One region of the Bradyrhizobium sp. CB1717 genome, then DNA from elsewhere that is predicted to be linked to it. Evidence: predicted binding sites of a transcription regulator. Region 1 holds the regulator's gene; each other region holds the start of a gene.
The links. Region 1 encodes PhoB, which activates phosphate uptake and scavenging genes when phosphate is short. Its sites were predicted from a motif close to TGTCATNNANCTGTCAT; they were not measured.

Region 2: a site for PhoB is predicted at 6,736-6,752, ahead of QA649_RS26730 (DUF47 domain-containing protein). Genes of this name have one in related genera too.
Region 3: a site for PhoB is predicted at 4,711-4,727, ahead of QA649_RS02100 (DUF2794 domain-containing protein). Genes of this name have one in related genera too.

What each region holds. Positions count from the first base shown of each region.
Region 1 is NZ_CP121666.1:8,935,409-8,945,082, forward strand. Features, by position in the region: gene QA649_RS41585 (aspartate aminotransferase family protein) at 1-815, opposite strand, end outside; gene QA649_RS41590 (GcrA family cell cycle regulator) at 1,270-1,782, shown strand; gene phoB (phosphate regulon transcriptional regulator PhoB) at 2,032-2,739, opposite strand; gene phoU (phosphate signaling complex protein PhoU) at 2,762-3,478, opposite strand; gene pstB (phosphate ABC transporter ATP-binding protein PstB) at 3,490-4,308, opposite strand; gene pstA (phosphate ABC transporter permease PstA) at 4,305-5,150, opposite strand; gene pstC (phosphate ABC transporter permease subunit PstC) at 5,152-6,141, opposite strand; gene pstS (phosphate ABC transporter substrate-binding protein PstS) at 6,278-7,291, opposite strand; gene QA649_RS41625 (ATP-binding protein) at 7,436-8,734, opposite strand; gene QA649_RS41630 (lysylphosphatidylglycerol synthase domain-containing protein) at 8,809-9,674, opposite strand, start outside.
Region 2 is NZ_CP121666.1:5,595,798-5,605,471, forward strand. Features, by position in the region: gene QA649_RS26695 (class I adenylate-forming enzyme family protein) at 1-132, opposite strand, end outside; gene QA649_RS26700 (NnrU family protein) at 202-786, opposite strand; gene QA649_RS26705 (transposase) at 980-1,912, opposite strand; gene QA649_RS26710 (hypothetical protein) at 2,107-2,685, opposite strand; gene QA649_RS26715 (peptide chain release factor 3) at 2,939-4,561, opposite strand; gene sugE (quaternary ammonium compound efflux SMR transporter SugE) at 4,721-5,035, shown strand; gene QA649_RS26725 (inorganic phosphate transporter) at 5,028-6,035, opposite strand; gene QA649_RS26730 (DUF47 domain-containing protein) at 6,050-6,694, opposite strand; gene QA649_RS26735 (branched-chain amino acid ABC transporter permease) at 6,849-7,817, opposite strand; gene QA649_RS26740 (branched-chain amino acid ABC transporter permease) at 7,819-8,682, opposite strand; gene QA649_RS26745 (ABC transporter substrate-binding protein) at 8,750-9,674, opposite strand, start outside.
Region 3 is NZ_CP121666.1:427,385-437,058, forward strand. Features, by position in the region: gene ccmA (heme ABC exporter ATP-binding protein CcmA) at 1-190, opposite strand, end outside; gene acnA (aconitate hydratase AcnA) at 432-3,152, shown strand; gene QA649_RS02095 (DUF1223 domain-containing protein) at 3,386-4,162, shown strand; gene QA649_RS02100 (DUF2794 domain-containing protein) at 4,793-5,164, shown strand; gene QA649_RS02105 (GNAT family N-acetyltransferase) at 5,275-5,805, opposite strand; gene QA649_RS02110 (Bax inhibitor-1/YccA family protein) at 6,127-6,918, opposite strand; gene QA649_RS02115 (FtsX-like permease family protein) at 7,188-9,674, opposite strand, start outside.

The DNA of each region.
Region 1 (9,674 bases):
GAGCCGGGGCCCATGCCGGCTGCCGCCTCCGCGGTGGCCAGCACCGCGCCGATCGGGAAGCCGCCGCCGAGCGCCTTGGCGAGCGACATCACATCAGGTGTAACGCCGGTGCGCCGATGGGCGAAGAGATCGCCGGTGCGGCCCATGCCGGTCTGCACCTCGTCGAAGGCGAGCAGCAGTCCCTTCTCGTCGCAGAGCTGACGCAACGCCTTGAGGAAAGCGGGCGTCGACGAACGTACGCCGCCCTCACCCTGGATCGGCTCGACCAGGATGCCGGCGGTCTGCGGACCGATCGCCTTCTTCACGGCTTCGATGTCACCGTGCGGGACCTGGTCGAAACCGTCCATCGGCGGACCGAACCCTTCGAGATATTTTGCAGATCCCGTCGCAGCCAGCGTCGCCAACGTGCGGCCATGGAAGGCGCCCTCGAAGGTGATGATGCGGTAGCGCTCCGGATGACCCTTGGAGAAGTGATGATGGCGGACCAGCTTGATCACGCCTTCCAGCGCCTCGGCGCCGGAATTGCAGAAGAACACGAAGTCCGCGAAGCTTTCCTGGCACAGACGTGCGGCGAGTTTCTCGCCGTCCGGGCTCTGGAACAGGTTCGACATGTGCCAGAGCTTGGTCGCCTGCTCCTGCAGCGCCTTGACCAGCGCGGGATGGGCGTGGCCAAGCGCGTTCACCGCGACGCCCGAGGTGAAATCGAGATAGCGCTCGCCATTGGTCGCGATCAGCCAGCAGCCTTCGCCGCGCTCGAAACCGAGGTCGGCCCTGGCGAAAACGGGGAGCAAATGCGGCGCGGCGCTGTTAGTCATGACGATCACTTGATGTTGCGGACGGCCTCAACGCGCTCACGCAGCGCACCATTGACCGGCCCGGAAAACGAAACGTGCCGCCTTTTAAGGGCGGCACGTGACACTATCTTATGCCGGGTAGAACGGGTGTCAATGCCGCCCGAAAGCCCCGCGAAACGCTGAATCCGTAGTCTTGCGGTGCCGGATTTGCGGGGTTTTTGCCACGGAACATGTGGAAGCGAGTCGGCTGACTCTTGCGCGTGAGTCACGCCATATTGTAGCGTTTGGCTTGTCAGATACGACATCTCGTGCAGCAGTTCTGATCCTCTAAGTCCTCATGTACCGGCGTAAACGTTCGGGCGTTCTGGTTACGCCCGGCGAGCCTTAAGGGATTCTGGCGGCACGGGTTTTTCGAGGCTTAGGCATTCGCCGCAAGGCGCCAGGACGGCAGCCGCACGGCGAGGGAAAGGGTGCAATGACGGTTTTGACCTGGTCCGACGATCGCGTCGAGCAGCTGAAAAAGCTCTGGGAGGCCGGATTGTCGGCCAGCCAGATCGCAGCCGAGCTCGGCAACGTGACCCGTAATGCCGTGATCGGCAAGGTGCACAGGCTCGGCCTGTCCGGCCGCGCCAAGAGCCCCTCATCGGCAGCTCCCCGGCCGCGCAAGGCGCGTCCGGCTCAGCACATGATGCGGGTCAGCCGCCCCATCGCACGCGGCAACACCGCGCTGGCACAGGCCTTCGAGGTCGAAGTCGAGGCGGAGCCTGTGACCTACGACAACGTGGTGCCGATGAGCCAGCGGCTGTCGCTGCTCGAATTGAACGAGGCGACCTGCCACTGGCCGGTCGGCGATCCCTCGAGCCCGGATTTCTTCTTTTGCGGCGGCAAGGCGCTGTCGGGCCTGCCCTACTGCGCCCAGCACTCGCGCGTGGCGTATCAGCCGGCGGCGGACCGCCGTCGCGCGCCGGCCAAGCCGGGCACGCGGTGAGCTTGTTCTGAGATCAAGAAGCAGCCGTCACACGATGACGGCTCAACACACTCCGCTGTCGTCCCGGCGAAGGCCGGGACCCATAACCACCGAATGCGGTTTGGCGAAGACTCTCTGTGACGCGGCTGCGCCGCGCAACTTGCACCGCGCTTCATCGATAGATCACGCGGTATGGGTCCCGGCCCCCGTGCGCAATTGCGCACTCGGCCGGGACGACACCCATGCTGCGGCAATAGCCCCCAAACCAGCTTACGTCTGCTCGGCCTTCGCAAAGCGATCGTCGAGCGCATAGCCGGCGCCGCGGACGGTGCGGATCGGGTCCTGCTCGCGACCGAGATTGAGCAGCTTGCGCAGGCGGCCGATATGGACGTCGACGGTGCGCTCGTCGATGTAGATGTCGCGGCCCCAGACGCTGTCGAGCAACTGCTCACGCGAGAACACGCGGCCGGGATGCTCCAGGAAGAACTCCAGCAGGCGATATTCGGTCGGGCCGAGATCGATCGGCCGGCCCGAGCGCGCGACGCGGCGCTTGTCGCGATCAAGCTCGATGTCGCCATAGGCGAGCACGGTGGCGAGCCGCTCAGGGCTCGCGCGCCGCAGGAGGCCCTTCACGCGCGCCAGCAGCTCCGGCACCGAGAACGGCTTGACGATGTAGTCGTCGGCGCCGGTCGCAAGCCCGCGCACCCGCTCGCTCTCCTCGCCGCGCGCGGTGAGCATGATGATGGGAAGCTGCTTGGTCTCGGGACGGGTCCGCAGCCGCCGGCACAGCTCGATGCCCGAGAGGCCCGGCAGCATCCAGTCGAGCACGATCAGGTCGGGGATGTGCTCCTTGAGGCGGGTGTCGGCATCGTCGCCGCGCATCACCGTCTCGACGTCATAGCCGTCGCCTTCGAGGTTGTAGCGGAGAAGCTCGGTGAGAGCTTCCTCGTCCTCAACCACCATAATGCGTGCGCCCATGGTGTCGTCGCTCCTTAAGTCTTCAGGTATTCGGGACCGTCGTGGCGAAGGTCGTCATGTCGCCCTTCGGCCGCTTGTCGGTGATGGCCTGGCCCTCGATCATGTAGAACACGGTCTCGGCGATGTTGGTGGCGTGATCGCCGATCCGCTCGATGTTCTTGGCGCAGAACATCAGATGGATGCAGAACGAGATGTTGCGCGGATCCTCCATCATGTAGGTGAGGAGCTCGCGGAACAGCGAGGTGCAGATGGCGTCGACTTCCTCGTCGCCCTTCCACACCGCCATCGCAGCCGGCAGATCGTGCGCGGCATAGGCGTCCAGCACCGACTTGACCTGCTGCTGCACGAGGTCGGTCATGTGCTCCAGGCCGCGGAACAGTTTGAGCGGATGGAAGTCGGCATCGAGCGCGGCGACGCGCTTTCCCATGTTCTTGGCGAGGTCGCCGATGCGCTCGAGATCGGTCGCAACGCGCATGGCGCCGACGATCTCGCGCAGATCCACCGCCATCGGCTGGCGGCGGGCGATGGTGAGCACGGCGCGCTCCTCGATCTTCTTCTGCAGCGCGTCGAGCTCGGCGTCGATGGTGACGACGCGCTGGCCGAGCGCGACGTCGCGGCGGATCAGCGCATCGACGGAATCGACGATCATGCGCTCGGCGATGCCGCCCATCTCGGCGACCAGGCGGGTGAGCTCCTGGAGGTCGGTGTCGAAAGCCTTTGCGGTATGTTCAGAACCCATGTCCCGTCTCCTCAGCCGAACCGGCCGGTGATGTAATCCTGCGTGCGCCGATCGGTCGGCGACGTGAAGATCTTGCTGGTGTCGTCGAACTCGATCAGCTCGCCGAGATACATGAAAGCGGTCTTGTCGGAGACGCGCGCCGCCTGCTGCATGTTGTGGGTGACGATCGCGATCGTGTAGTTCTCGGACAGTTCCTGGATCAGCTCCTCGACCTTGGCGGTCGAGATCGGATCGAGCGCCGAGCAGGGCTCGTCGAACAAAATCACTTCAGGCCGCACCGCGACGGTGCGGGCGATGCAGAGGCGCTGCTGCTGGCCGCCGGAGAGCGACAGGCCCGAGGCGTTGAGCTTGTCCTTGACCTCGTTCCACAGCGCGCCGCCGCGCAGCGCCTTCTCGACCCGGTCGTCCATCTCGGACTTCGAGATCTTCTCATAGAGGCGGATGCCGAAGGCGATGTTCTCGTAGATCGTCATCGGGAACGGCGTCGGCTTCTGGAACACCATGCCGACGCGGGCGCGCAGCAGGTTCAGGTCCAGCTTCGGGTCGAGGATGTTGGTCTGGTCGAGCATCAGCTGACCGGTGACGCGCTGGCCCGGATAGAGGTCGTACATCCGGTTGAAGATGCGCAGCAGGGTCGACTTGCCGCAGCCCGACGGGCCGATGAACGCCGTGACGCGGTTGCTGCCGAGCGTCAGGTTGATGTTCTTCAGCGCGTGGTGCTCGCCGTAATAGAAGTTGAGGTTGCGCACCGTCACCTTGGCGGGCGCTTCCGGCAACGGCTGCGAGGCCAGATGGGCGTTGGAACTCACGGATACGGAAAGATCGGTCATTTTGCAGTCCTCTCGGCGCCGAGGATGCGCGCGCCAATGTTCAGGGCAAGCACGGTGATCGTGATCAGCAGCGCGCCGCTCCAGGCGAGCTGCTTCCAGTAGGCGTAGGGGCTCTGCACGAAGTTGTTGATGGTAACCGGCAGGTTCGCCATCGTCTTGTTCAGGCCGAGGCTGAAGAACTGGTTCGACAGCGCGGTGAAGAGCAGCGGCGCGGTCTCGCCGGCGACGCGGGCGGTGGCGAGCAGCACGCCGGTGATGAGACCCGATCGGGCCGCACGATAGGCGATGCGCTTGATCACCAGCGAGCGCGGCAGGCCGAGCGCGGAGGCGGCCTCGCGCAGCGCGTTCGGCACCAGCAGCAGCATGTCCTCGGTCGTGCGCAGCACCACCGGGATGACGATCACGGCTAGCGCAAGCGCGCCCGCAATCGCCGAGAAGCCGCGCATCGGCACCACCACCGCGCCGTAGATGAACAGGCCGATGATGATCGAGGGCGCCGAGAGCAGGATGTCGTTGATGAAGCGGATCACCGAGGTCAGCTTGTCGTTGCGACCGTATTCGGCGAGGTAGGTGCCGGCGAACAGGCCGAGCGGCGCGCCGATGCCGACGCCGATCACGGTCATGATGATCGAGCCGACGATGGCGTTGCGCAGGCCGCCTTCGGTCGAGCCCGGAGGCGGCGTGTCCGCGACGAAGATCTCGAGGTTCAGGCCGGCGAGGCCGTTATAGAGCAGCGTCATCAGGATCAGCGCGAGCCAGGTCACGCCGAAGGCGGCGGCACCGATACAGAGCCCGCGGACGATGATGTCCTTGCGGCGGCGGCGTACGTAGATCGGGTTCATGTTACTTCCCCGCCTTCTTTTCGAGACGCAGCAGCATCAGCCGCGCGGCCGCGAGCACGAAGAACGTCAGCACGAACAGCAAGAGGCCGAGCAGGATCAGGCCGGACTGGTGCAGGCCATCGCTCTCGGCGAACTCGGATGCGATCGCCGCCGAGATCGTGGTGCCGGGCGCGAAGATCGACGACGAGATCCGGAAGGAGTTGCCGATGATGAAGGTCACCGCCATGGTCTCGCCGAGCGCGCGGCCCAGCGCCAGCATGACGCCGCCGATGATGCCGACGCGGGTGTAGGGGATCACCACACTGCGGACGACTTCCCAAGTGGTGCAGCCGACGCCGTAGGCGGCTTCCTTCAGCACCGGCGGCACGGTCTTGAACACGTCGACCGAGATCGAGGTGATGAAGGGCAGCACCATGATGGCGAGGATCAGCGCCGCATTGAACAGGCTGAGATAGGACGGGGGACCTGCGAAGATCGCGCCGAGCACAGGAACGCCGTCGAAGATCTTGATCATGAAGGGCTGGAACGTGTTGGCCAGGAACGGGCCGAGCACGAAGAAGCCCCACATGCCGTAGATGATCGAGGGGATGCCGGCGAGCAGCTCGACCGCCATGCCGATCGGGCGGCGCAGCCATTGCGGGCACAGCTCGGTGAGGAAGATCGCAATGCCCAGACCAACCGGGATGGCGATCAGCATGGCGATGAAGGAGGTGACGAGCGTGCCATACATCGGCCCGAGCGCACCGAGCACGGGCGGATCGGCCGACGGCGCCCAGCGCTGCGTCCACAGGAAGGAGATGCCGTACTCCTTCATCGCCGGGAAGGCGCCGACGATCAGCGAGATGATGATGCCGCCGAGAATGAGCAGCACCGAAATCGCGGACAGCCGCGTGATCCAGTAGAAGGTGAGATCGCCGAGCTTGAACGCGCTCAAGGCCTTGGCGCGATCATACGGTCCGGCAGCATCAATTACGTTGCTCTCGACAGCCATCTCAGCCACGCCGATCCCCTGTACCCGTTATTCATATACGCTTGTTGTTGGTGGCGCGCTCCGGATGCGGCACCAGGCCGATCCGGAGCGGAGATCTTGGAGATCATTCCGGCACCATGTCCGGGACAGGAGCGCCTTAGCTCTTGATCTCGGCAGCCCAGGTCTTCTCGATCAGGGTCACGACGCCTTCGGGCATCGGGATGTAGTCGAGCTCTTCAGCCGCCTTGCCGCCGTTCTTGAAGGCCCAGCGGAAGAACTTGATGGCTTCCTGCGAGGCCGCCTTGTCGGTGGCTTCCTTGTGCATGAGGATGAAGGTCGCCGCGGTGATCGGCCAGGACTTGTCGCCGGGCTGGTCGGTCAGGATGACGTAGTAGCCGGGCGCCTTGGCCCAGTCGGCGTTGGAGGCGGCCGCCTGGAAGGCCTCGACGGTCGGCTGCACCGGCTTGCCGGCCTTGTTGACGAGACCGGTGTAGGTCAGCTTGTTCTGCTTGGCATAGGCGTACTCGACGTAGCCGATCGAGTTCTTGGTCTGGCTGATGTTGCCCGACACGCCTTCGTTGCCCTTGGCGCCGACGCCGACCGGCCACTCGACCGCGGTTCCCTCGCCGACCTTGCTCTTCCAGTCCGCGCTGGCCTTGGCGAGGTAGTTGGTGAAGTTGAAGGTGGTGCCCGAACCGTCCGAGCGGCGAACCACGGTGATGGCTTCCGACGGCAGCTTCACGTTCGGATTCAGCTTCTTGATCGCGGCGTCGTCCCACTTGGTGATCTTGCCGAGATAGATGCTGGCCAGCGTCTCGCCGTCGAACACCATCTCGCCGGGCTTCACGCCTTCGATGTTGACGACGGGAACGATGGCGCCCATCACCATCGGCCACTGGACGAGGCCGTCCTTCTCGAGCTGCTCAGCCTTGAGGGGCGCATCGCTGGCGCCGAAGGTCACGGTCTTGGCCTGGATCTGCTTGATGCCGCCGCCCGAGCCGATCGACTGGTAGTTCAGACCGTTGCCGGTCTCCTTCTTGTAGGCGTCAGCCCACTTGGAATAGATCGGGAACGGGAAGGTCGCACCGGCACCCGTGATATCGGCGGCAAAGGCCGCCGTCGTCGTTGCGGCGACCAAGCCGGCAGCGACGATCGTTTTGATGAAATTCATGCTGGTCTCCATACAGGGGAGCGAAGCGCCATCCGCGCCCGATCGCGCTCCCCGCGCCGCCCCTTTAAGAGCAGTCGGCTGTGCTTTTACGAAGGTTTCGTGACAGTCGGATGACACCACCAAGCGATTGAAATCGCTTGAGTTTCAGAGCTGAACCGGGGGCTTCGCCTGGGGAAAACAGGCGGTAAAGGTAGCCCCCTGCCGGGGCACGCTTTCGATCAAAAGCCGGCCGCGATGACGGTTAAGAATATGTTTCACCAGCGATAATCCGAGCCCGGTGCCGCCCTGCGAGCGGCTGTCGCCGACGTCGACCCGATAGAACCGCTCGGTCAGCCGCGGCAGGTGCTCGGGCGCGATCCCGGGGCCGAAATCGCGGACCATGACCCGGATTTCCTGAGTTCCATCAGCGGCTGCGCTGGGGGTCAGCGACACGATGACGCGTCCGCCCGAGGCGCCGTATTTGAGCGCATTTTCGATCAGGTTCTCGAACAGGCGGAGCAGCTCCTCGCGGTCACCCGCGATCATCACCGGCGGCTCCGGCAGATGGATCTCGACCTCGACCTGGCGCTCGCGCGCCAGCGGCTCCAACCCGTCGGCGACCTGGCGGATGATCGGCAGCAGGTCGACCAGGGTGTCGGGCCGGACATGGGCCGACAGCTCGACCCGCGACAACGAGAGCAGATCGTCGATCAGGCGCGCCATGCGGGTGGCCTGGTTGTGCATGATGCCGAGGAAGCGTTCCCGCGCCTTGGGATCGTCCTTGGCCTGGCCCTGCAGCGTGTCGATGAAGCCCGACAGCGCGGCGAGCGGCGTACGCAGCTCGTGGCTGGCATTGGCGACGAAGTCGGCGCGCATCTCCTCGACCCGGCGCAGCGGCGTCTGGTCGTGGAACGTCATCAGCATGCACTTGTCGGCGCCGCCGAACGAGGTCGGCACCGGCACCGGCGTGATGATCAGCTCCATCCAGCGATCGACCGGGACGTGGTCTAGATAGGTCGCGCGCCGCGGCTCCGTGGTCGCGATCGACTCGCGCAGCGCCGTGATGATCTCCGGCGAGCGCAGCGCGAACTGGGCAAGCTCGTTCCGCCGCAGCGCCGGCGCGAGCTGGGCGGCCGCGGCATTGAGATGGATGACGCGGCCGGCGCGGTCGAGCAGCACGGCCGGATCCGGCATGCCGGCGACGACCGCGGCCACCGCGGCGCTCTCGACCGGGTTGATGCGCCTGACATCGTCGCGCGAGGCGGCCGTATCGTGCAGTCGCCAGGGAATCAGCGCCGCGGCGGCGATGCAGAGGAACACGGCAATGGCGTGCAGCGCCGACAATTCCCCGAGCGAGACCACCACCGACAGCGCCAGCGCCGCGGCGATCAGGATGATGGTCGAGTGCCGCAGCCGGTCGGACCAGGGCTGGGCAGCGGGAGAAGAAGGGGCGTCAATCGCCATCGGGCGGGCTTCTCCTGGAGGACGTGTCCTAACGGCCTTGTCTTAAGGGCCTTATCTCAAGGGCTTTGCGCCGGTCAGACGCCGCCGTCGCTGCGCTCTCTCACATATGCGGCTTCAGGCGCCGGGCCGGGGTCGAGCTTGAGCGCCGCCTGTTGCAAGCGCTTCGATCGGGCACCGATTATAACTTCGCGAAACGTCAGCAAGATTACAGATATGACGAAGGGGGACAGATAATAGAGCACGCGGAACAGGAGCATGCCGCCTAGGAGTTCCTCCCGGTCCATTTGCCAGAGGCCGACCAGCATGGCGGCGTCGAACACGCCGAGCCCGCCGGGCGAGTGGCTGGCAAAGCCGAGCAGGGTCGCTGAAACGAAGATCACCGCGACCACGACGAAGCCGAGATTGGGCTCGTCCGGGACCAGCACGTACATCGCCAGCGCACAGAAGCCGAGGTCGATGATGCCGATCGCGATTTGGAGCAGCGTCAGCGGTCCGCCCGGCAGCACCACGGTCCAGGGCCCGCGGCCGACCACGCGCGGCTGGGTCCAGACCCAGACCACATAGGCGACCAGCGCCATGATGATCATCAGCGCCAGCGTGCGGTTCAGCCAGGGCGGAAGCTGGTCGATCGAGGCGGCCGCCTCCGGATGGTAGGAGATTCCGAGGCCGAGCACGGCGGCATTGCCGAGCCAGAAGGTCAGGCCGGCGAGAAAACAGATCTTCGCGACATCGATCGCGTTCAGCCCGTAGGCCGAATAGATGCGATACCGCACCGCGCCGCCGGTGAAGACGCTGGCGCCGACATTGTGGCCGATCGAATAGCTGGTGAAGGCGGCAAGCGCGTTGATGCGGTAGGGCACGTGGGCGTGGCCGATCGCGCGCGTGGCGAACAGGTCGTAGAAGGTCAGGGTGAAATAGCCGGCAGCGACGAACAGCGCGG
Region 2 (9,674 bases), 3.3 Mb from region 1:
GGGATTGCGGGCGCAGGCGTCCGTGATCATCGCCCAGAGACTGGCCGGCCGGTCGCAGAAAGCCGGCACCACCCGATCGCCGAAGCGCGCCTCGAGGTGCATCGGCGGGATTTTTGAATGCGACCAGTCCATCGGAGGCCTCGGCTTGTTGCTTTGTCACCTTCCGCGCACGGGCATACCGAGCTGTCTTGCGCTGATCGGCTAGACACCCACGACGGGAACACCGATCACGACGGGATGGAACGCAAAGGCCAGCGCCAGATAGGCAACGACACCGACGGCAACGGCGATCAGATCATTGGTGACGCCGCCGACCGGAATCGGCGGGCCGCCGGCATCCTTGCGATGCTTCAGCGAGATGCGGTCGTAGACCGCCCAGCCCAGGAACGAGCCGAACAGGATGATCGAGCCGAGGTCGCCATTGGCGAGCAGATGCGCGGCCGCCCACAGCTTGATGCCGGCCAGCATCGGGTGCTTCAAGGTCGCATAGATGCGGCCGCGCAAATAGGAGGCGACCACCAGGATGACGGCGGGCAGCATCAGCACGAGCGTGATGTGCTTGAGCGCCTTCGGCGGATACCAGACGTCGATCCAGCCGGAGCTGCGATAATGGGAAAAGCCCCAGATGATCAGCGCCAGTCCCGCAAGCGAGACCACCGCGTAGAGGAGCTTGTAGGTCCCCTCGCCCAGCCTGCCGATGGCCTGCGCGCGCGCCTCGCGTTTCGTCGTGAAAACATGGGCCGCGAAAAACAGCACCAGCCCCAGGATCATGACCAGCAGACCCATGACATCCTCCCCTCAAGCAGCCCCCGCCCTGAGGTATCATCGATTGGCCGATGGTCGCAACTCTCTCACCCCTCATGCTGAGGAGCGCGCCCTTGCGCCGTCTCGAACCATGCAGGCCCGGCTGTCGCGACAACGGGGACCTTTCCTTCGAGACGCGCGTGAAGAACGCGCTCCTCAGCGACTGTGTTCTTCGTCAAGCGGGTTGCCATTGTTTTTGGTCCCTGAGCATGGCGTTGAGGATGGTGAGGACTTTGCGAGCGACGGCGATGAGGGCCACCATCTTCGGCTTCCCGGCGATCAGCAGGCGTTGATAGAAGAGCTTGAGCTGCGGATGGTGTCGGCTGGCCGAGAGAGCGGCCATGTAGAGCCCGGCGCGCAGTGCGGCTCGCCCGCCGCCGATCATGCTCTTGCCCTTCCAGCGGCCGGATTGGCGGGTGAACGGAGCAAGGCCGGCGAGGCTTGCGATCTGGCGCCGATTGAGGGTGCCGAGCTCGGGCACCTCGGCCAGGAAGGTGCGGGCGAGCGTGTTGCTTACACCCGGAAAGCTCACCAGCAACTCCTCCTTGGCGCGCCAGACCGGCGAACCGCGCACCAGCGTGTCGATGTCGTTGTCGATCTCCAGCAGCTCCTTCTCGAGGACCTTGATGTGGCGGGCAAGGCTCTTGCGAACGCGGACATTCTCGGCCCGCTTCTCGCGCTGGCGCTCGGCAACGATCATCTCGATGATCTGCCGTCGGCGGCTGACCAGTTCGGCCAGCAGCCGGGCTTCCTGATCTGGCATGGCACGCGGCGTCGGCTTCACCGCCTCGACAAACCGCGCGATGACTGCCGCATCGATCGGATCGGTCTTGGCGCGCTGGCCAACGGCCTGCGCGAAGTGCCGGATTTGGGCCGGATTGACCACCACCAGCGGCAGTTGGGCGCCGGCCAGCGCCGCCGCGACAATGGTCTCGAAGCCGCCCGTCGCTTCCACTGCAATCAGCGTTGGCGAACAGGCCTGCAGACGAGCAACAAGGTCTTCCAAGCCTTTGCCGTCACGCGCCACGGCAAAGGCTTCCCCGCTCGGACGCAAATGCACGTCCAGCCGGTCCTTCGATACATCAATGCCAATATAGATCGCGTCCATCTGCACCCATCCTTGCGCAATCGGGCTCGCCAGGCGGCCCTCGCGACTGTTCGGGTTCAATGGAACAACGGACGGGGCGCCGCGCTGAGGCTCGGGCTTCAAAGCCCTGGGATGAGGCGGTCTCCCGTCCGCTACCGCACCGGACACTCTATCCGATCCAGTGAGTCGAAACTTACAAGGATGAGGGGATAGAGCTACTTTCCGAGCTCCCGGTTATCGACGTAGCGGATCGCGATCGGTCGGCCGGCCAGGGCACCACCGAGGCCGCTGGTGAATTTCAGCGGCAGACAGGCTTTCAACGATGAATTGATCGCGTCAAGATAAGTCGTGCGGGTGGCGGCCGGCACGCCCGCAGTCGCATATGTCAGGCGCGGCGGGCCGATCAGGGCGCCCGCCTTGTTGAAGCTGAAGCGCACCGCCATCTGCATGCCCGCCCGGGCATTGTCCGCCGGCGGCGACCAGCAGGTGCGCAGCTCGGCGAAGAGGTCGCCGATCGTGTCGAGATCGTGATCCGGCTTCTGGTATTTTGCGCGATCGGCCTCGGACGGCACGCTCTCGATCGTGAGCTGGAGGTTCTGGCCGTAGGGGTAGTCGATCTCGGGAATGCAGGGGCCGGGCTCGAGGGGACTGCAATAGGAGGGCGTGCAGGGCCGATAGTCGAGTACGCTGCACGGCTCGTGCGAAAACGGGATCGGATTGATCTGGCGGCGCTGCGCATCGGCGGCCGCTGTTGATACTGCCAGCAGAAGGAAAACGAGGATGCCGCGCCACATGGAGTGAGCTCACGATGCCATGAGAAGCAAGTGGCATTGTCCATGAACGCGTCAAGTCCGCGCGCGTTCACATGCTCGCGTTCGCCCCGCTGTCGTCGCCCGGCTTGACCGGGCGACCCAGTACACCGAGACGGTAGTGATTGAATCGATGAGCTGCGGCGTACTGGATGCCCCGGTCAAGCCGGGGCACGACAGCGGAGGCTGGGTTGCGCAGCGGAGGATGTGGCTGCGCTGCGGAGAGCGCAGCGCCACCCTACCCCTTCTTCTTGACGTCCTTGACGTTGGTGAACTCGATGCCCTCGGCCCGTTCCCTTGTGTAGCCGAGATAGAACTCGTTCCTGGCGAGATACACGGGATCGCCGTCGACGTCGTCGGCGATGCTCGAGGTGTTGGCGGCAATAAAAGTGTCGAGCTTCTTGCGATCGTCCGACGAGACCCAGCGCGCCAGCTGGAATTCGCTGACCTCGAACTCGACCGGCAGCGAATATTCCGCTTCCAGGCGCGCCTTCAGCACGTCGAGCTGCAGCGCGCCGACGACGCCGACCAGCGCCGGGGCGCCGTCGCGCGGGCGGAACACCTGCACCACGCCCTCTTCCGACATCTGCTGCAGCGCTTCTTTCAGCTTCTTCGCCTTCATCGCGTCGGTGAGACGGACGCGGCGGACGATTTCCGGCGCAAAGCTGGGCACACCGACGAAGGTGAAATCCTCGCCTTCGGTCAGCGTGTCGCCGATGCGCAGCGTGCCGTGATTGGGAATGCCGACGACGTCGCCGGCGAAGGCCTCGTCCGCCACCGAACGGTCCTGCGCGAAGAAGAATTGCGGGCTCGACAGCGGCATGCTCTTGCCGGTGCGCACCAGCTTGGCCTTCATGCCGCGGCTGAGCTTGCCCGAGCAGAGGCGCGCGAAGGCGATGCGGTCGCGGTGGTTCGGATCCATGTTGGCCTGGATCTTGAACACGAAGGCGCTCATGCGCGGATCGGTCGCCTCGACCTTGCGCTGGTCGCTCTCCTGCGCGCGTGGCTCAGGCGCGAACTTGCCGAGACCTTCAAGGAGGTCGCCAACGCCGAAATTGCGCAGCGCGCTGCCGAAATAGACCGGCGTCAGATGGCCTTCGCGGAAGGCGCCGAGCTCGAACGGTTTCGAGGCCTCGGTGACGAGCTCGAGCTCGTCCTTCACCGCGGACACGTCGAGGTTGGCGTTGAGCTTGGCGAGTTCGGCGATCTCGATCTGCTGTGCCGCGCCGGTCTTGGCGCCGCCGCCTTCGAGCAGACGCACGCCGCCATTGACGACATCATAGGTGCCGAGGAAGTCGCGGCCGCGGCCGACCGGCCAGGTCATCGGCGTGGTGTCGAGCGCCAGCGTCTTCTCGATCTCGTCGAGCAGCTCGAACACGTCCCGGCTCTCTCGGTCCATCTTGTTGATGAAGGTGATGATCGGGATGTCGCGCAGACGGCACACCTCGAACAGCTTTCGGGTGCGCGCCTCGATGCCCTTGGCGGCGTCGATCACCATCACGGCGGAATCGACCGCCGTCAGCGTGCGGTAGGTGTCTTCCGAAAAGTCCTCGTGGCCGGGCGTGTCCAGGAGGTTGAAGACCAGACCTTCGAACTCGAAGGTCATGACCGAGGTCACGACCGAGATGCCACGCTCGCGCTCGATCTTCATCCAGTCCGAACGCGTGTTGCGCCGCTCGCCCTTGGCCTTGACCTGACCGGCGAGGTTGATGGCGCCGCCGAACAGCAGCAGCTTCTCGGTCAGCGTGGTCTTGCCGGCGTCGGGGTGGGAGATGATCGCAAAGGTCCGCCGCCGCGCCACCTCGGTGGCAAGCGGGGAACGGGCCGGCGATTCGGCTGTGGTGGTGGCGATGTCGGACATGGCGGGAGCGTTTGGCAGGGAAAATGGGCCTGATCAAGCCTCATTTGGTGATTGCAGAGCCCTCTGGCCAGCCCCATATCGGCCGATGGGAGGGACGGCCCTCCTATCCCACCAGCATATCAGCCGCGGGGACGACCCTGCCGTGAATGGAGGGTCGTCATGGCCTGGAGCATCCTGTTCGTCGCCGGTCTTCTCGAGATTACCTGGGCGATCGGGCTGAAATACACCGAGGGTTTCAGCAAGCTTGTTCCCTCCGTCATCACGCTCGCGGCGATGGCGGGCAGCGTCATCCTGCTCGGGTTCGCGCTCAAATCGCTGCCCGTCGGGACCGCCTATGCGGTCTGGACCGGGATCGGCGCGGTCGGCACCGCAACGCTCGGCATCGTCCTGTTCGGCGAGCCGGCCACGGCCTTTCGCCTGGCCAGCATCGGACTGATCGTCGCCGGCATCGTCGGGCTGAAGCTCGTCACCTGACGAAGATCTGGACCGCCCACCAGGTCAGCGCGGCGACGATCGCCGAGGCCGGGATCGTGATCACCCAGGCATAGACGATCGAGCTTGCGACGTTCCAGCGCACCGCCGAGACGCGGCGGGCCGCGCCGACGCCGACGATGGCGCCGGTGATGGTGTGGGTGGTCGAGACGGGAACCCCCAGGAAGGTCGCCATGAACAGGGTCGCCGCGCCGCCCGTTTCGGCGCAAAAACCCTGCATCGGCGTCAGCTTGGTGATGCGCAGGCCCATGGTGCGGACGATGCGCCAGCCGCCCATCAGCGTGCCCAGCGCCATCGCCGCCTGGCAGGACAGCACCACCCAGAACGGCACCGAGAACTCGCTGCCGAGATGGCCCTGCGAATAGAGCAGCACGGCGATGATGCCCATGGTCTTCTGCGCGTCGTTGCCGCCATGGCCGAGCGAATAGAGCGAGGCGGAGGCGAATTGCAGGATGCGGAAGGCGCGGTCGACCGCGAACGGCGTCGAGCGCACCGAGGCCCAGGACACGATCGCAACCAGCATCATCGCGAGCAGGAAGCCGACCAGCGGCGACAGCACGATCGCCAGCACCGTCTTGGACAATCCGCTCCACACCGCCGCCGAAATCCCCGCCTTCGCCATGCCGCCGCCGACGAGGCCGCCGATCAGCGCGTGCGAGGACGAGGAGGGAATACCGAGCGCCCAGGTCACGAGGTTCCAGACGATGGCGCCGACCAGGGCCGCGAAGATCACCTGGGCATCGACGATCGAGGGATCGATGATGCCGGTGCCGATGGTCTGGGCGACGTGCAGGCCGAACACCATGAAGGCGACGAAATTGAAGAACGCGGCCCAGAACACAGCGAATTGCGGCCGCAACACGCGGGTCGACACGATGGTCGCGATCGAATTGGCGGCGTCGTGCAGGCCGTTCAGGAAGTCGAACAGCAGCGCGACGGCGATCAGTCCGACCAGGACGGGAACACCCAACGCAGCATCCACGGCGAGGCCCTGCCCTACACTTGCTCGATGACGATGCTGTTGATCTCGTTCGCGACGTCGTCGAATCGATCGGCCACTTTTTCAAGATGGTCGTAGATCTCGACGCCGACGATGAAGTCCATCGCATTGCCGTCGCGATGCTTGAGGAACAGCTCCTTCAGCCCGATATCGTGGAGATCGTCGACCCGCCCCTCCAGCTTGCCCAGCTCCTCCGTGATCGCAGTCAGCATGGCGACGTTCGGACCGATCGACTGCATCAGCGGCAGCGCGCGGCCGACCAGATTGGCGCATTCGATCAAAAGCCCTCCGATCTCCCGCATCGGCGGCTCGAAGGCGCGGACCTCGAACAGCATCACGGCCTTGGCGGTCTGCTGCATCTGGTCGATGGCATCGTCCATCGAGGTGATGAGGTTCTTGATGTCGCCGCGGTCGAACGGGGTGATGAAGGTGCGGCGCACCGCCGTCAGCACCTCGCGGGTGATATTGTCGGCATCGTTCTCGAACTGATTGACGCGCTGGCAATAGACCGGCGTCTCCTCGCCCCCATTGAGCATGCCCTGAAGCGCGATCGCGCCCTGGATCACGGTCTGGGCATGGCGGTCGAACAGGTCGAAGAACCGTTCTTCCTTGGGCAGGAACGCGCGAAACCATCGCATCATGGGAGAGACTACCGGTTGGAAATGGCCCGGCCCGGATGGGCCGTCACAAAACTGTCATAGACCATTTTCGATCCGCGCGCGTGCCACCTCACGCCCGCGGAGCCGATCATCCACCGCTTTCAAGAAACAGATAATATTCCGTAAAATCAATTACTTAGAGCGACCTTCGGAAGTAATGCGCGATTTCACCGATGACGCCGCGGCGGAAGGTGAGAACGCAGATCACGAAGATCGAGCCCTGGATCACCGTCACCCACTGGCCGAAGCTCGCCAGATATTGCTGCATGGCGATGATGACGAAGGCGCCGACCACGGGGCCGAAGATGGTGCCGAGCCCGCCGACCAGCGTCATCAGCACGACCTCGCCCGACATCGACCAATGCACGTCGGTGAGCGAGGCATTTTGCGCCACGAACACCTTCAGCGAACCGGCAAAGCCGGCCAGCGTTCCGGACAGGACGAAGGCCAGAAACTTGTACTGGTCGGTCCGGTAGCCCAGCGATATGGCGCGCTGCTCGTTCTCGCGGATCGACTTCAGGACCTCACCGAACGGCGAATTGATGATGCGGAAGATCAGCAAAAAGCCGGCGAGGAAGCCGACCAGCACGACGTAATACAGAACCGTCGGCTTGGACAGATCGAGGACTCCGAACATGTGTCCCTGCGGAATGCCCTGGATGCCGTCCTCACCATGGGTGAACGGGGCCTGGAGGTAGATGAAGTACAGCAGCTGCGACAGCGCCAGCGTGATCATCGAGAAATAGATGCCCTGGCGGCGGATCGAGATGTAGCCGGTCACGATCGAGAGCGCGAAAGCCGCGGCGACGCCGACGAGGATGCCGAGCTCCGGCGGCAGCCCCCACACTTTCAGCGCATGCGCGCTGCAGTAGCCGGCGGTCCCCAGGAACATCGCGTGGCCGAACGACAACAGGCCGCCATAGCCGATCAGAAGATTGAAGGCGCAGGCGAGCAGCGCAAAGCACAGCGCCTGCATCACGAAGAACGGATAGACCCCGGTGAATGGCACCGCCGCCAGCAGCAGCGCCATCACCACGAACGCGATCATCTCGTCGCGCATCGCACGCGGGGTCGCACGCAGCGTATCGTCCGTCAGGGTTGTCATATCAGGCCGCCCTTCCCGTCAATCCCGTCGGCTTCACCAGCAGCACCAGCACCATCAGCACGAACACGACGGTGTTGGAGGCCTCGGGGTAGAAATACTTGGTCAGGCCCTCGATCACACCAAGCGCGAAGCCGGTGATGATGGAGCCCATGATCGATCCCATGCCGCCGATCACCACCACGGCGAACACGACGATGATGAGGTCGGCGCCCATCAGCGGGCGCACCTGGTTGATCGGCGCCGAGAGCACGCCGGCGAGCGCGGCAAGGCCGACGCCGAGACCGTAGGTCAGCGTGATCATGCGCGGCACGTTGATGCCGAAGGCGCGGACCAGCGTCGGATTTTCGGTCGCGGCGCGCAGGTAAGCGCCGAGTTGCGTCTTCTCGATCAGGAACCAGGTGGCAAGACACACGACCAGAGAGAACACGACGACCCAGCCGCGATAGATCGGCAGGAACATGAAGCCGAGATTCATGCCGCCCCTGAGCTGATCCGGAATGGCGTAAGGCAGGCCCGAGGAGCCGAAATAGTTCTGGAACACGCCCTGCACGATCAGCGCGATGCCGAAGGTCAAGAGCAGGCCGTAGAGATGGTCGAGCCCGGTGAGCCATTGCAGCATGGTCCGCTCCAGGATCATGCCGAAGATGCCGACGATGATCGGCGCCAGCAGCAACGCCCACCAGTAATTGATGCCGCCGAGGTTCAGCAGGAAATAGGCGACGAAGGCGCCCATCATGTAGAGCGCGCCATGGGCGAAGTTGATGATGTTGAGCATGCCGAAGATCACGGCAAGCCCGAGACTGAGCAGCGCGTAGAACGAGCCGTTGATCAGTCCCACCAGTAGCTGTGCGTAGAGAGCCTGCATCGGGATTAGCTTCCGCCACCAAAATGAAGGCCCGCCGGCGGCACGACCGCCCGGCGGGCCACGAGAGTTATTTCTTCACCAGCGGACAGACGCTCTCGGAGAGCGGCCGGAACGCCTGGTCAGCGGGGACGGTGCCCACCAGCTTGTAGTAGTCCCACGGCCCCTTCGATTCCGAGGGCTTCTTGACCTCGAACAGGTAGGCCGGGTGAATCTTGCGGCCATCGACCCGGATACTGCCCTGACCGAACAGCGGATCGTCGGTCGGCATCGACTTCATCTTCTCGACCGCCTTGGCGCCGTCATGCGGATTGCCGCCCATCGCCTCGAGCGCCTTGAAGTAATGGATCAAGCCCGAATAGACGCCGGCCTGCACCATCGAAGGCATCGCCTTGTTCTTCATGCGCTCCGAAAAGCGCTTGGAGAAGGCCCGCGTTCCGTCGTTGAGATCCCAATAGAAGGTTTCGGTGAAATTGAGCCCCTGCGCCACGTTCAAGCCGAGCGAGTGAACGTCGGTGATGAACAACAGCAACCCCGCAAGCTTCTGCCCGCCGGCAACGATGCCGAACTCGGCGGCCTGCTTGATCGAATTGGTGGTATCGCCGCCGGCATTGGCAAGACCGACGATCTTCGCCTTCGAGGCCTGTGCCTGCAAAAGGAACGAGGAGAAGTCCGAGGAATTGAGTGGATGCTTGACGCTGCCGAGCACCTTGCCGCCCGCCTTTTGCACCACCGCCGCGGTGTCGCGCTCCAGCGCCGCGCCGAACGCATAGTCCGCCGTCAGGAAGAACCAGGAATCGCCGCCAGCCTTCACCAGCGCCTGACCGGTGCTGTTGGCCAGCATGTAGGTGTCATAGACCCAATGGATCGTGTTCGGCGAACATTGGGCGTTGGTGAGATCCGACGTCGCCGCACCCGTGTCGATCAGGATCGAATTCTTCTCCTTGACGACATTGTTGACCGCGAGCGCGACACCGGAGTTCAGCACATCCATG
Region 3 (9,674 bases), 720 kb from region 1:
CCCCGTCCAGTATGATTCTGCCGCCAGCCGGAATGAGCAGACCGGCGATCAGCCGCAGCAGCGAGGTCTTGCCCGACCCGTTGCGACCCGTCACCGCCACGGCTTCGCCGGAGACGGCCTCGAAATCGAGCCCGGAAAACACCTCGCGCCCGCCGCGTACGCAGGCGACCCCGCGTCCGGACAGTTGCATCTTGGCTTGATCCAGTCCGCTCAAAGCCAGGCCTCAGGAAATCTTGGGGTAGCGCATGGGAATTTTTGGCTCGGCAATTGCTGCGGCACGATTGTGGCTGTGGCGGTGCGGTTAGAAAGCTTCTATAAGCCCGGAACTACTTGATGCAGCAACTCAACCTGCCCCTGCAAGCGACCCAGCCTGCTACGCTGACGGTGTTAAAATACCCTGCCGGGTATAACTAACAATTGGGATTTCCTACATGACCTCGCTCGACAGCTTCAAATGCAAAAAGACCCTCAAGGTCGGCGCCAAGACCTATGTCTATTACAGCCTGCCCACGGCCGAGAAGAATGGTCTGAAGGGAATTTCGAAACTCCCCTATTCGATGAAGGTCCTGCTCGAGAACCTCCTGCGCAACGAGGACGGCCGCTCGGTCAAGAAGGAAGACATCGTCGCGGTGTCGAAGTGGCTGCGCAAGAAGTCGCTGGAGCATGAGATCGCCTTCCGCCCGGCCCGCGTGCTGATGCAGGATTTTACGGGCGTTCCGGCCGTGGTCGACCTGGCTGCAATGCGCAACGCCATGCAGAAGCTCGGTGGTGACGCCGAGAAGATCAACCCGCTGGTGCCGGTCGATCTCGTCATCGACCACTCCGTGATCGTGAACTTCTTCGGCGACAACAAGGCTTTCGCCAAGAACGTCACCGAGGAATACAAGCAGAACCAGGAGCGCTACGAGTTCCTGAAGTGGGGCCAGAAGGCGTTCTCGAACTTCTCCGTCGTGCCGCCCGGCACCGGCATCTGCCACCAGGTCAATCTCGAATATCTCTCCCAGACGGTGTGGACCAAGAAGGAGAAGATGACGGTCGGCAAGAAGACCGGCACCTTCGAGGTCGCCTATCCCGACTCGCTGGTCGGCACCGACTCCCACACCACCATGGTCAACGGTCTCGCCGTGCTCGGCTGGGGCGTCGGCGGCATCGAGGCGGAAGCCTGCATGCTCGGCCAGCCGCTGTCGATGCTGCTGCCCAACGTCGTCGGCTTCAAGCTGAAGGGCGCGATGAAGGAAGGCGTCACCGCCACCGACCTCGTGCTGACCGTGACGCAGATGCTGCGCAAGCTCGGCGTCGTCGGCAAGTTCGTCGAGTTCTTCGGCCCCGGCCTCGACAATCTCTCGGTCGCCGACAAGGCGACCATCGCCAACATGGCGCCCGAATACGGCGCGACCTGCGGCTTCTTCCCGGTCGACGCCGCCGCGATCGACTACCTCAAGACCTCCGGCCGCGCTGCACCGCGCGTCGCGCTGGTGCAGGCCTATGCCAAGGCGCAAGGGCTCTTCCGCACCGCCAAGTCGGCCGACCCCGTGTTCACGGAGACGTTGACGCTCGACCTCGCCGACGTGGTGCCCTCGATGGCCGGCCCGAAGCGTCCCGAAGGCCGCATCGCGCTGCCGTCGGTCGCCGAAGGCTTCTCGGTCGCGCTCGGCACCGAGTACAAGAAGGCCGAGGAGCCGACGAAGCGCTTCGCCGTCGAGGGCAAGGATTTCGAGATCGGCCATGGCGACGTCGTGATCGCGGCCATCACCTCCTGCACCAACACCTCGAACCCGAGCGTGCTGATCGGTGCCGGCCTGCTGGCGCGCAACGCGGCTGCCAAGGGCCTGAAGGCAAAACCGTGGGTGAAGACCTCGCTCGCCCCGGGCAGCCAGGTGGTCGCGGGCTATCTCGCCGATTCCGGTCTGCAGAAGGATCTCGACAAGGTCGGCTTCAACCTGGTCGGCTTCGGCTGCACCACCTGCATCGGCAATTCCGGTCCGCTGCCGGAGGAGATCTCGAAGTCGATCAACGACAACGGCATCGTCGCCGCCGCCGTGCTCTCCGGTAACCGCAACTTCGAAGGCCGCGTCTCGCCGGACGTGCAGGCGAACTACCTGGCCTCGCCGCCGCTCGTCGTCGCCCACGCGCTCGCGGGCAGCGTGACGAAGAATCTCGCCGTCGAGCCGCTCGGCGAAGGCAAGGACGGCAAGCCGGTGTACCTCAAGGACATCTGGCCGACGACGAAGGAGATCAACGCCTTCATGAAGAAGTTCGTGACCGCGTCGATCTTCAAGAAAAAGTATGCCGACGTGTTCAAGGGCGATACCAACTGGCGCAAGATCAAGACGGTCGAGAGCGAGACCTATCGCTGGAACATGTCTTCGACCTACGTGCAGAACCCGCCCTATTTCGAAGGGATGAAGAAGGAGCCGGAGCCGGTCACCGACATCGTCGAGGCGCGCGTCCTCGCCATGTTCGGCGACAAGATCACCACCGACCACATCTCGCCGGCCGGTTCGATCAAGCTCACCTCGCCCGCGGGCAAGTATCTCAGCGAGCACCAGGTGCGTCCGGCCGACTTCAACCAGTACGGCACGCGTCGCGGCAACCATGAAGTCATGATGCGCGGCACCTTCGCCAACATCCGCATCAAGAACTTCATGCTCAAGGGCGCTGACGGCAACATTCCGGAAGGCGGCCTCACCAAGCACTGGCCGGACGGCGAGCAGATGTCGATCTACGACGCCGCGATGAAGTACCAGCAGGAGCAGGTGCCGCTGGTGGTGTTCGCCGGCGCCGAATACGGCAACGGTTCCTCGCGCGACTGGGCTGCGAAGGGCACCCGTCTGCTCGGCGTTCGCGCCGTGATCTGCCAGAGCTTCGAGCGCATCCACCGCTCCAACCTGGTCGGCATGGGCGTGCTGCCGCTGACCTTCGAGGAAGGCACCTCATGGTCGTCGCTCGGCCTCAAGGGCGACGAGAAGGTCACGCTGCGCGGCCTCGTCGGCGACCTCAAGCCGCGCCAGAAGCTGACTGCGGAGATCGTCTCCGGCGACGGTTCGTTGCAGCGCGTTTCGCTGCTCTGCCGCATCGATACGCTGGACGAGCTCGACTACTACCGGAACGGCGGCATTCTGCACTACGTGCTGCGCAAGCTCGCGGCCTAAGCGCGAATTTGTGAACGGTGGCTCACTGCGACGTGAGTAGAAGGTTAAACGAAGGCGGCCTATCACAAGGCCGCCTTCGCGCGTTTGCGGCATGTTTTGGATGGGCCCATCCGGCGGAAAATCGGCTTGGCACGGTTTCCTGGATGGTTGAGCATGCCGCGCCCCGTAAGACTACGGTGACCATCAATCGATAAGATTCCCCCTCCCACGAGCTTTGGTGTGCGGCGTTCGACATGACAACAATGACGGCTTCCCATCTGATTTCACGTTGGTCCGGTGCCCTCTGGTCGGGAGCACTCGGCATCTGTGCAATCGTCGCCGTCATCCGTCCCGCACACGCCGATCCCCGCGCCGTTGTCGAATTGTTTACCTCGCAGGGCTGCTCGTCCTGCCCACCCGCCGACAAGATCATCGGCGACCTCTCCAGCGATCCCTCGATCATCGCGCTGAGCATGCCGATCGATTATTGGGACTATCTCGGCTGGAAGGACACGCTGGCGGATTCGCGTTTCTCTGCACGGCAGCGTGCCTATTCACGCATGCGCGGTGACCGCGAGGTCTACACGCCGCAGGTCGTGGTGAACGGCTCGACGCATGTCATCGGCAGCGATCGCGCCGGCATCGAGAGCGCGATCGGCAAGACCGACAAGGGCACCGGCGTGATGAGCGTTCCGGTGACGATGTCGCTCGCGGGCAAGCAGATCAACGTCTCGGTCGCCGCGAGCAATGAGCCGGCTGTCTCGCATGGCGAGGTCTGGATCTGCTCGATCGCCAAGTCGGTCCCGATCGCGATCGCCAAGGGCGAAAATCGCGGGCAGCAGATCACCTACCACAACGTGGTGCGCAACCTGCTCAAGGTCGGCGATTGGAACGGCCGTGCCGAAAGCTGGACCGTGCCGATCGAGAACCTCACGCGCGACGGCGTCGACGGCGCAGTGGTCTACGTGCAGGACGGCAGCCGCGAGAAGCCGGGCCCGATGTTAGGTGCGGCGTACACGTCGCTGCACTGATTCTTTCTAGCGTCGCACTCGCTTTCGCTCCTCATGGTGAGGAGCGCGCTCTTGCGCGCGTCTCGAACCATGAAGGGCCCCGCTGATGCAGCTCAGGCCTCGATCCTTCGAGACGCCGCGCGAAGAGCGCGGCCCTCAGGATGATGGGAGAGAGTTTGCGCAGCGGTGGAAGGGAGCGGCGTCGCGCCGGAAACATCCGGGCACAAACAAAAAAGGACCAACTCGCGTTGGCCCTCCTTGTCGCGCGTACAGACCCGATCCTGTTCGACCCCGGGGGGCTGGGGGCTGAGGAATCCGGAACCGAAAGGACCGGGTCAACGCACATCAGTCTTTTCGCAATGCAGGGCGGCAGGCGCTGGGCGGAAAAGCGGCGAGACTAAGATTCTTGAGCACGATCCCGTGACGGTTCGTCGCGACAGAGTTCCACCCCTGCGTGTGGCCCGGTTCGTACCCGATTCCACCGGTTGAGCCATAAGACCCTTTGGAGACTCTTTGGGGCTTTGTCCCGAGTTCCATCGAGAGCCCTTGCGGAGGACAGCGGTTGGCGCGATCATGCAACTGTCATGATCCGCGGCTCCGGGGACGGTTTTCGCGGACGCGGTCATGTTGTGCGACGAGGAGGCGCTTCCCATGAGCCTGACGCCGGAGGATGCCGATCCGAGCGGGCAGCGCGCGGCGGCGCGCCCCGCCGCTGCGAACGCGCAGTCGAACCGGGTCACCTTCGACCGGCTCGAGCTGCATCGTATTCTCAATCTCTATGGCCGCATGGTTGCCGAGGGCGAGTGGCGCGACTACGCCATCGACTTCCTCAGGGATCGCGCGGTGTTCTCGGTCTATCGCCGCGCCTCGGAAGTGCCGATCTATCGCATCGAGAAGGACCCGCGCCTCGCACGCAAGCAGGGCATGTACAGCGTGATCTCGGCGACGGGCCTGATCCTGCGCCGCGGCCACGAGCTCGACCGCGTGTTGCTGGTGATCGACCGCAAGCTGGCGGTGGTGTAGCGGCACGAACGGCGCCGTAGGGTGGGCAAAGGCGCGCAGCGCCGTGCCCACGCCCTTCCTCGATCGCCGCAGATGGTGGGCACGCTATCGCTTTGCCCACCCTACGAGACCTACTTTGTTGGCACCGTCTTCGCGCCCTCGCCGAGGTCGCGCTGCATCATCACCGTATCAAGCCAGCGGCCGAATTTCAGCCCGACATTGGGATGCGTGCCGATCATCTTGAAGCCGCCCCTGGTATGCACGCCGATCGAGCCGGCGTTGGCGGAATCGCCGATCACCGCGATCATCTGGCGGAAGCCGCGCGCCTCGCATTCGGTGATCAGCCGCTCCAGCAGCTTTGAGCCGACGCCGCGGCGGTGGAAGGAGGGATCGAGATAGATCGAGTTCTCCACGGTGAAGCGGTAGGCCGGCCGCGGCCGGTAGGCGCCGGCATAGGCGTATCCGGCCACGCGCCCGTCGAGGATCGCGACGAAATAGGGATAGCCGCCGTCGACCAGCGCGCGATAGCGGCGCGTCATCTCGGCGAGGTCGGGCGGATCCAGCTCGAACGTCGCCGTGCCCTCGCGGACGGCCTGCTGGTAGATGGCGGTGATGGCGGGAAGGTCGGCCTCGATGGTGGGCCTGATTTCAGGTGCGGACATGGGGGAAGATTAGAGCCTTCCGGAGACTGCTGGAAGAGGCTGTTCCGCTTCCACACCCGTCATTGCGAGCGCAGCGAAGCAATCCAGAAATGCATCCGCGGAAGGACTCTGGATTGCTTCGTCGCAAGGGCTCCTCGCAATGACGAGGAGAGGCCGCCCTTGTAGCCCGGATGGAGCGAAGCGAAATCCGGGGCAGGTCTATCCGCGGACCCGACGTTCCCGGATTGCGCTGCGCTCCATCCGGGCTACGGGACGCTCCCGCCCCAAACAAAAACCCCGGCCCCTCGGCCAGGGTTCGTGTCCGTTCTCTCGTCTCGGAGCTCAGTCGCGCTGGCCGAGGAGCTGCAGGAGCAGCGTGAACAGGTTGATGAAGTTCAGGTACAGCGACAGCGCGCCGGTGATGGCCGCACGCTCTGCGATGTCACCGCCGGCCGAGGCGTAGCCGTAGATGTAGTCGTTCTTCAGCCGCTGCGTATCCCAGGCGGTGAGGCCCGCGAACACCAGCACGCCGACCACCGACACGATGAACTGCAGCATCGAGCTCGCCAGGAACAGGTTCACAAGGCTCGCGATGATGATGCCGATCAGGCCCATGAACAGGAACGAGCCCATGCCGGTCAGGTCACGCTTGGTGGTGTAGCCGTAGAGGCTGAGCGCACCGAAGGTCGCCGCGGTGATGAAGAACACCCGCACGATCGAGGTGTGGGTGAACACCAGGAAGATCGACGACAGCGAGATGCCCATCAGCGCCGAGAACACCCAGAACAGGATCTGGGCGGTCGAGGGGGCGAGGCGGTTGATGCCCGCCGAGATCACGAACACCATCGCGAGCGGCGCGAGCATGAACAGCCACTTCAGGGGGCTGACGAACATCGCGTAGCCGAACGGCGTCAGGAACAGCTTGCCGACGCGGACGGCGTCCGCCGTCGGGACGTCGGTCACGGCGGCCATGTAGACGCCGAGCGCGGCAAGGCCCGTGATGGCGAGGCCAATGCTCATGTAATTGTAGATGCGCAGCATATAAGCGCGCAGGCCGGCATCGACCGTCGCGGCGTCGACACGCCCGGCGGCCCTGCCGAAAGGAGAAGCGTAGTTACGGTCTAGGTCCGACATGGTCGAATTCCCGTTGGTTGGCCGGTCCGGCACGAGGGTCGCCATGCCGCCGGTTCGTCAAACTCTATCTCGGATACCGCTGCCTGCCGACTAAATTTTGGCTAACAATCGGGGCTCCGAACCCATTCGATATGTGGGAAACTAACACATTCGCTGCAACCGTCCACGCGCGGCTGAATGTCGCCCTTGGCTGCAATCCAGACGGGCGGGCGTGGTTAATCGCAGGAATCGTGCGATTTCGCTACCGCACGGCTGCCCGCTACCATTTGTCACAAATTCCGCAACACCGTGGCGGGCTTTTTGTTCAACGCCAGCAGCGTGCCGGCGAGCCCGAGCCCGACCGTGACGATCAGGGCGGCCACCACCACGCCGGCCGCGCTGCCGGCCTGCCAGACGAAGCTGAGCGTCATCAGCCGCGTCACGATCATCCAGGCCGCGATGCTGCCGGCGATCACGCCGAACACGGCGGTGGCGAGCCCGATCAGGAGGTATTCGAGCGCATAGGCGCCGAGCAGCCGCAGCCGCGTCGCGCCCAGGGTCTTAAGGATTACCGCATCATAGACCCGGTGACGGTGGCCGGCGGCGAGCGCCCCGCCCAGCACCAGGATCGCCGAGATCAGGGTCACCGCGCTGGCGCCGCGGATCGCCAGCGCCAGATTGGTCACGACCGAGCCGACCGTCTCCATCACCTCGCGCACGCGCACGCTCGTCACCATGGGGTAGGCGTCGGCCACCTGCTTGATGATCTTGCCGTCGCCGGCGGCATCGCCGCCCGTCTCCGTCAGCGTCGCGATATGGGTGTGGGGCGCGCCCTTGAACGCGTTGGGCGAGAACACCAGCACGAAATTGATGCCCATCCCCTGCCAGTCGATGTTGCGCAGATTGCTGATCTTCGCCGGGATGTCGCGGCCGAGCACGTTGACCACCACCTCGTCGCCGAGCTTGAGGCCGAGCCCGTCGGCGATCTTCTTCTCCATCGAGACCAGCGGCGGGCCGGCATAGTCCGCGCTCCACCACTCGCCCTCGACCACCTTGGACCCCTTCGGCATCTCGGCCGTGTAGGTCAGGCCGCGGTCGCTCTGCAGCACCCATTCGGAATCGGTGGTGGGCTTGAGCTCCTCGGCGCGCACGCCGCGCGCGGCGACGATGCGCCCGCGCAGCATCGGCACGTCCTCGACCTTCGCGCTAGGGGCGATCTGGCGCAGATAGACGTCGAATTGCTCGGCCTGCGTGCTCGGGATGTCGATGAAGAAGAACGACGGAGCGCGGTCGGGCAGCGCCGCGAGGAACTGCCGGCGCAGATTGCCGTCAATCTGGGTGATGGTGACGAGCACGGCGAGCCCAAGGCCCAGCGACAGCACGACCGAGGGCGTCAACGCGCCCGGCCGGTGGATGTTGGCGATCGCAAGCCGCAGCATCGGCAGCCGCGACCGCGGCAACCGCCGCGCGACTGTCATCAGCAGGGCGGCGATGCCGCGCAGCAGGGCGAACACGACGACGGAGGAGGCCACGAACACCGCGGCGATGCGCTTGTCGAAGGAGAGCCCGATCACGACCGCGACGAGGAGGGCGATCACGACGCCCATGAACACGAGATAGCCGAGGCGCGGCCGGTGCCATTCGGAGCTGATGGTGTCGCGGAACAGCGCCGCCACCGGCACGTCGTGCACGCGCCCGAGCGGCCACAGGCCGAAGGCGAGCGCGGTCAGCAGGCCATAGACGAAGGACAGTGCGAGCTCGTCGGCATGCACGGCCGGCACCACCGGCAGCGGCAGCAGTTTTCCGAACAGCCCGACGATGGCGAAGGGCATGGCGGCGCCGAGCGCGAGGCCAATCACCGAGCCGATCGCGGCGAGCAGGAGAACCTGCGCCAGATAAATCCCGAACACATCGCGGCCCGTGGCGCCGACGGCCTTGAAGGCCGCGATCACCTCGAGCTTGCGGTCGATATGGCTCTTGACGGCGTTGGCGACGCCGACGCCGCCGACCAGCAGCGCGGCGAGGCCGACCAGCGTCAGGAACTGGGTGAAGCGGCTGATGTTGCGCTCCAGCTGCGGCGAGGCGTTGGAACGGCTGCGGATCTCCCAGCCGGCCTGCGGCGCCGCATTACGCGCGTCCGCGATGAAGGCTTCGGTGGCGCGCTCGTTGTTGGCGCTGTCGGGCAGCTTCACCCGGTACACCCAGCGCACCAGGCTGCCGGGCTGGATCAGCCCGGTGGCGCGCAAGGCCTCCTCGCTGATCAGGAAGCGCGGGCCGAAGCCGATGCCGCCGGCGAGCTTGTCCGGCTCGGCCTCGACGGTCGAGCGGATCTGGAAGGTCGCAGATCCAATGGTGACGCGATCGCCGGTCTTCAGCGAGAGCCGCGCCAGCAGCGTCGGATCGGCGGCGGCGCCGAACGCGCCGTCGCGCATCGCGAGCAGGTCGGCCATCGGCAGTGGTGGCGCCAGCGTCAGCTGTCCCAGCATCGGGTAGGTGTCGTCGACGGCCTTCATCTCGACCAGTGCGAGCTTGCCATCGGCCGAGCGCGCCATGCCGCGCAGCGTTGCGGCGGTCGAGACGGTGCCGCGCGAGCGCAGGAAGGCGACCTCGTCGGGCTTGGCCTCGCGCTGGAACAGCACGAACGACACGTCGCCGCCGAGCAGCGTGCGGCCTTCGCGGGCGAGCCCGTCGGACAGGCTCGCCGAGACCGAGCCGACGCCGGCGATCGCCATCACGCCGAGCGCGATGCAGGCGATGAAGACGTAGAAGCCGCGCAG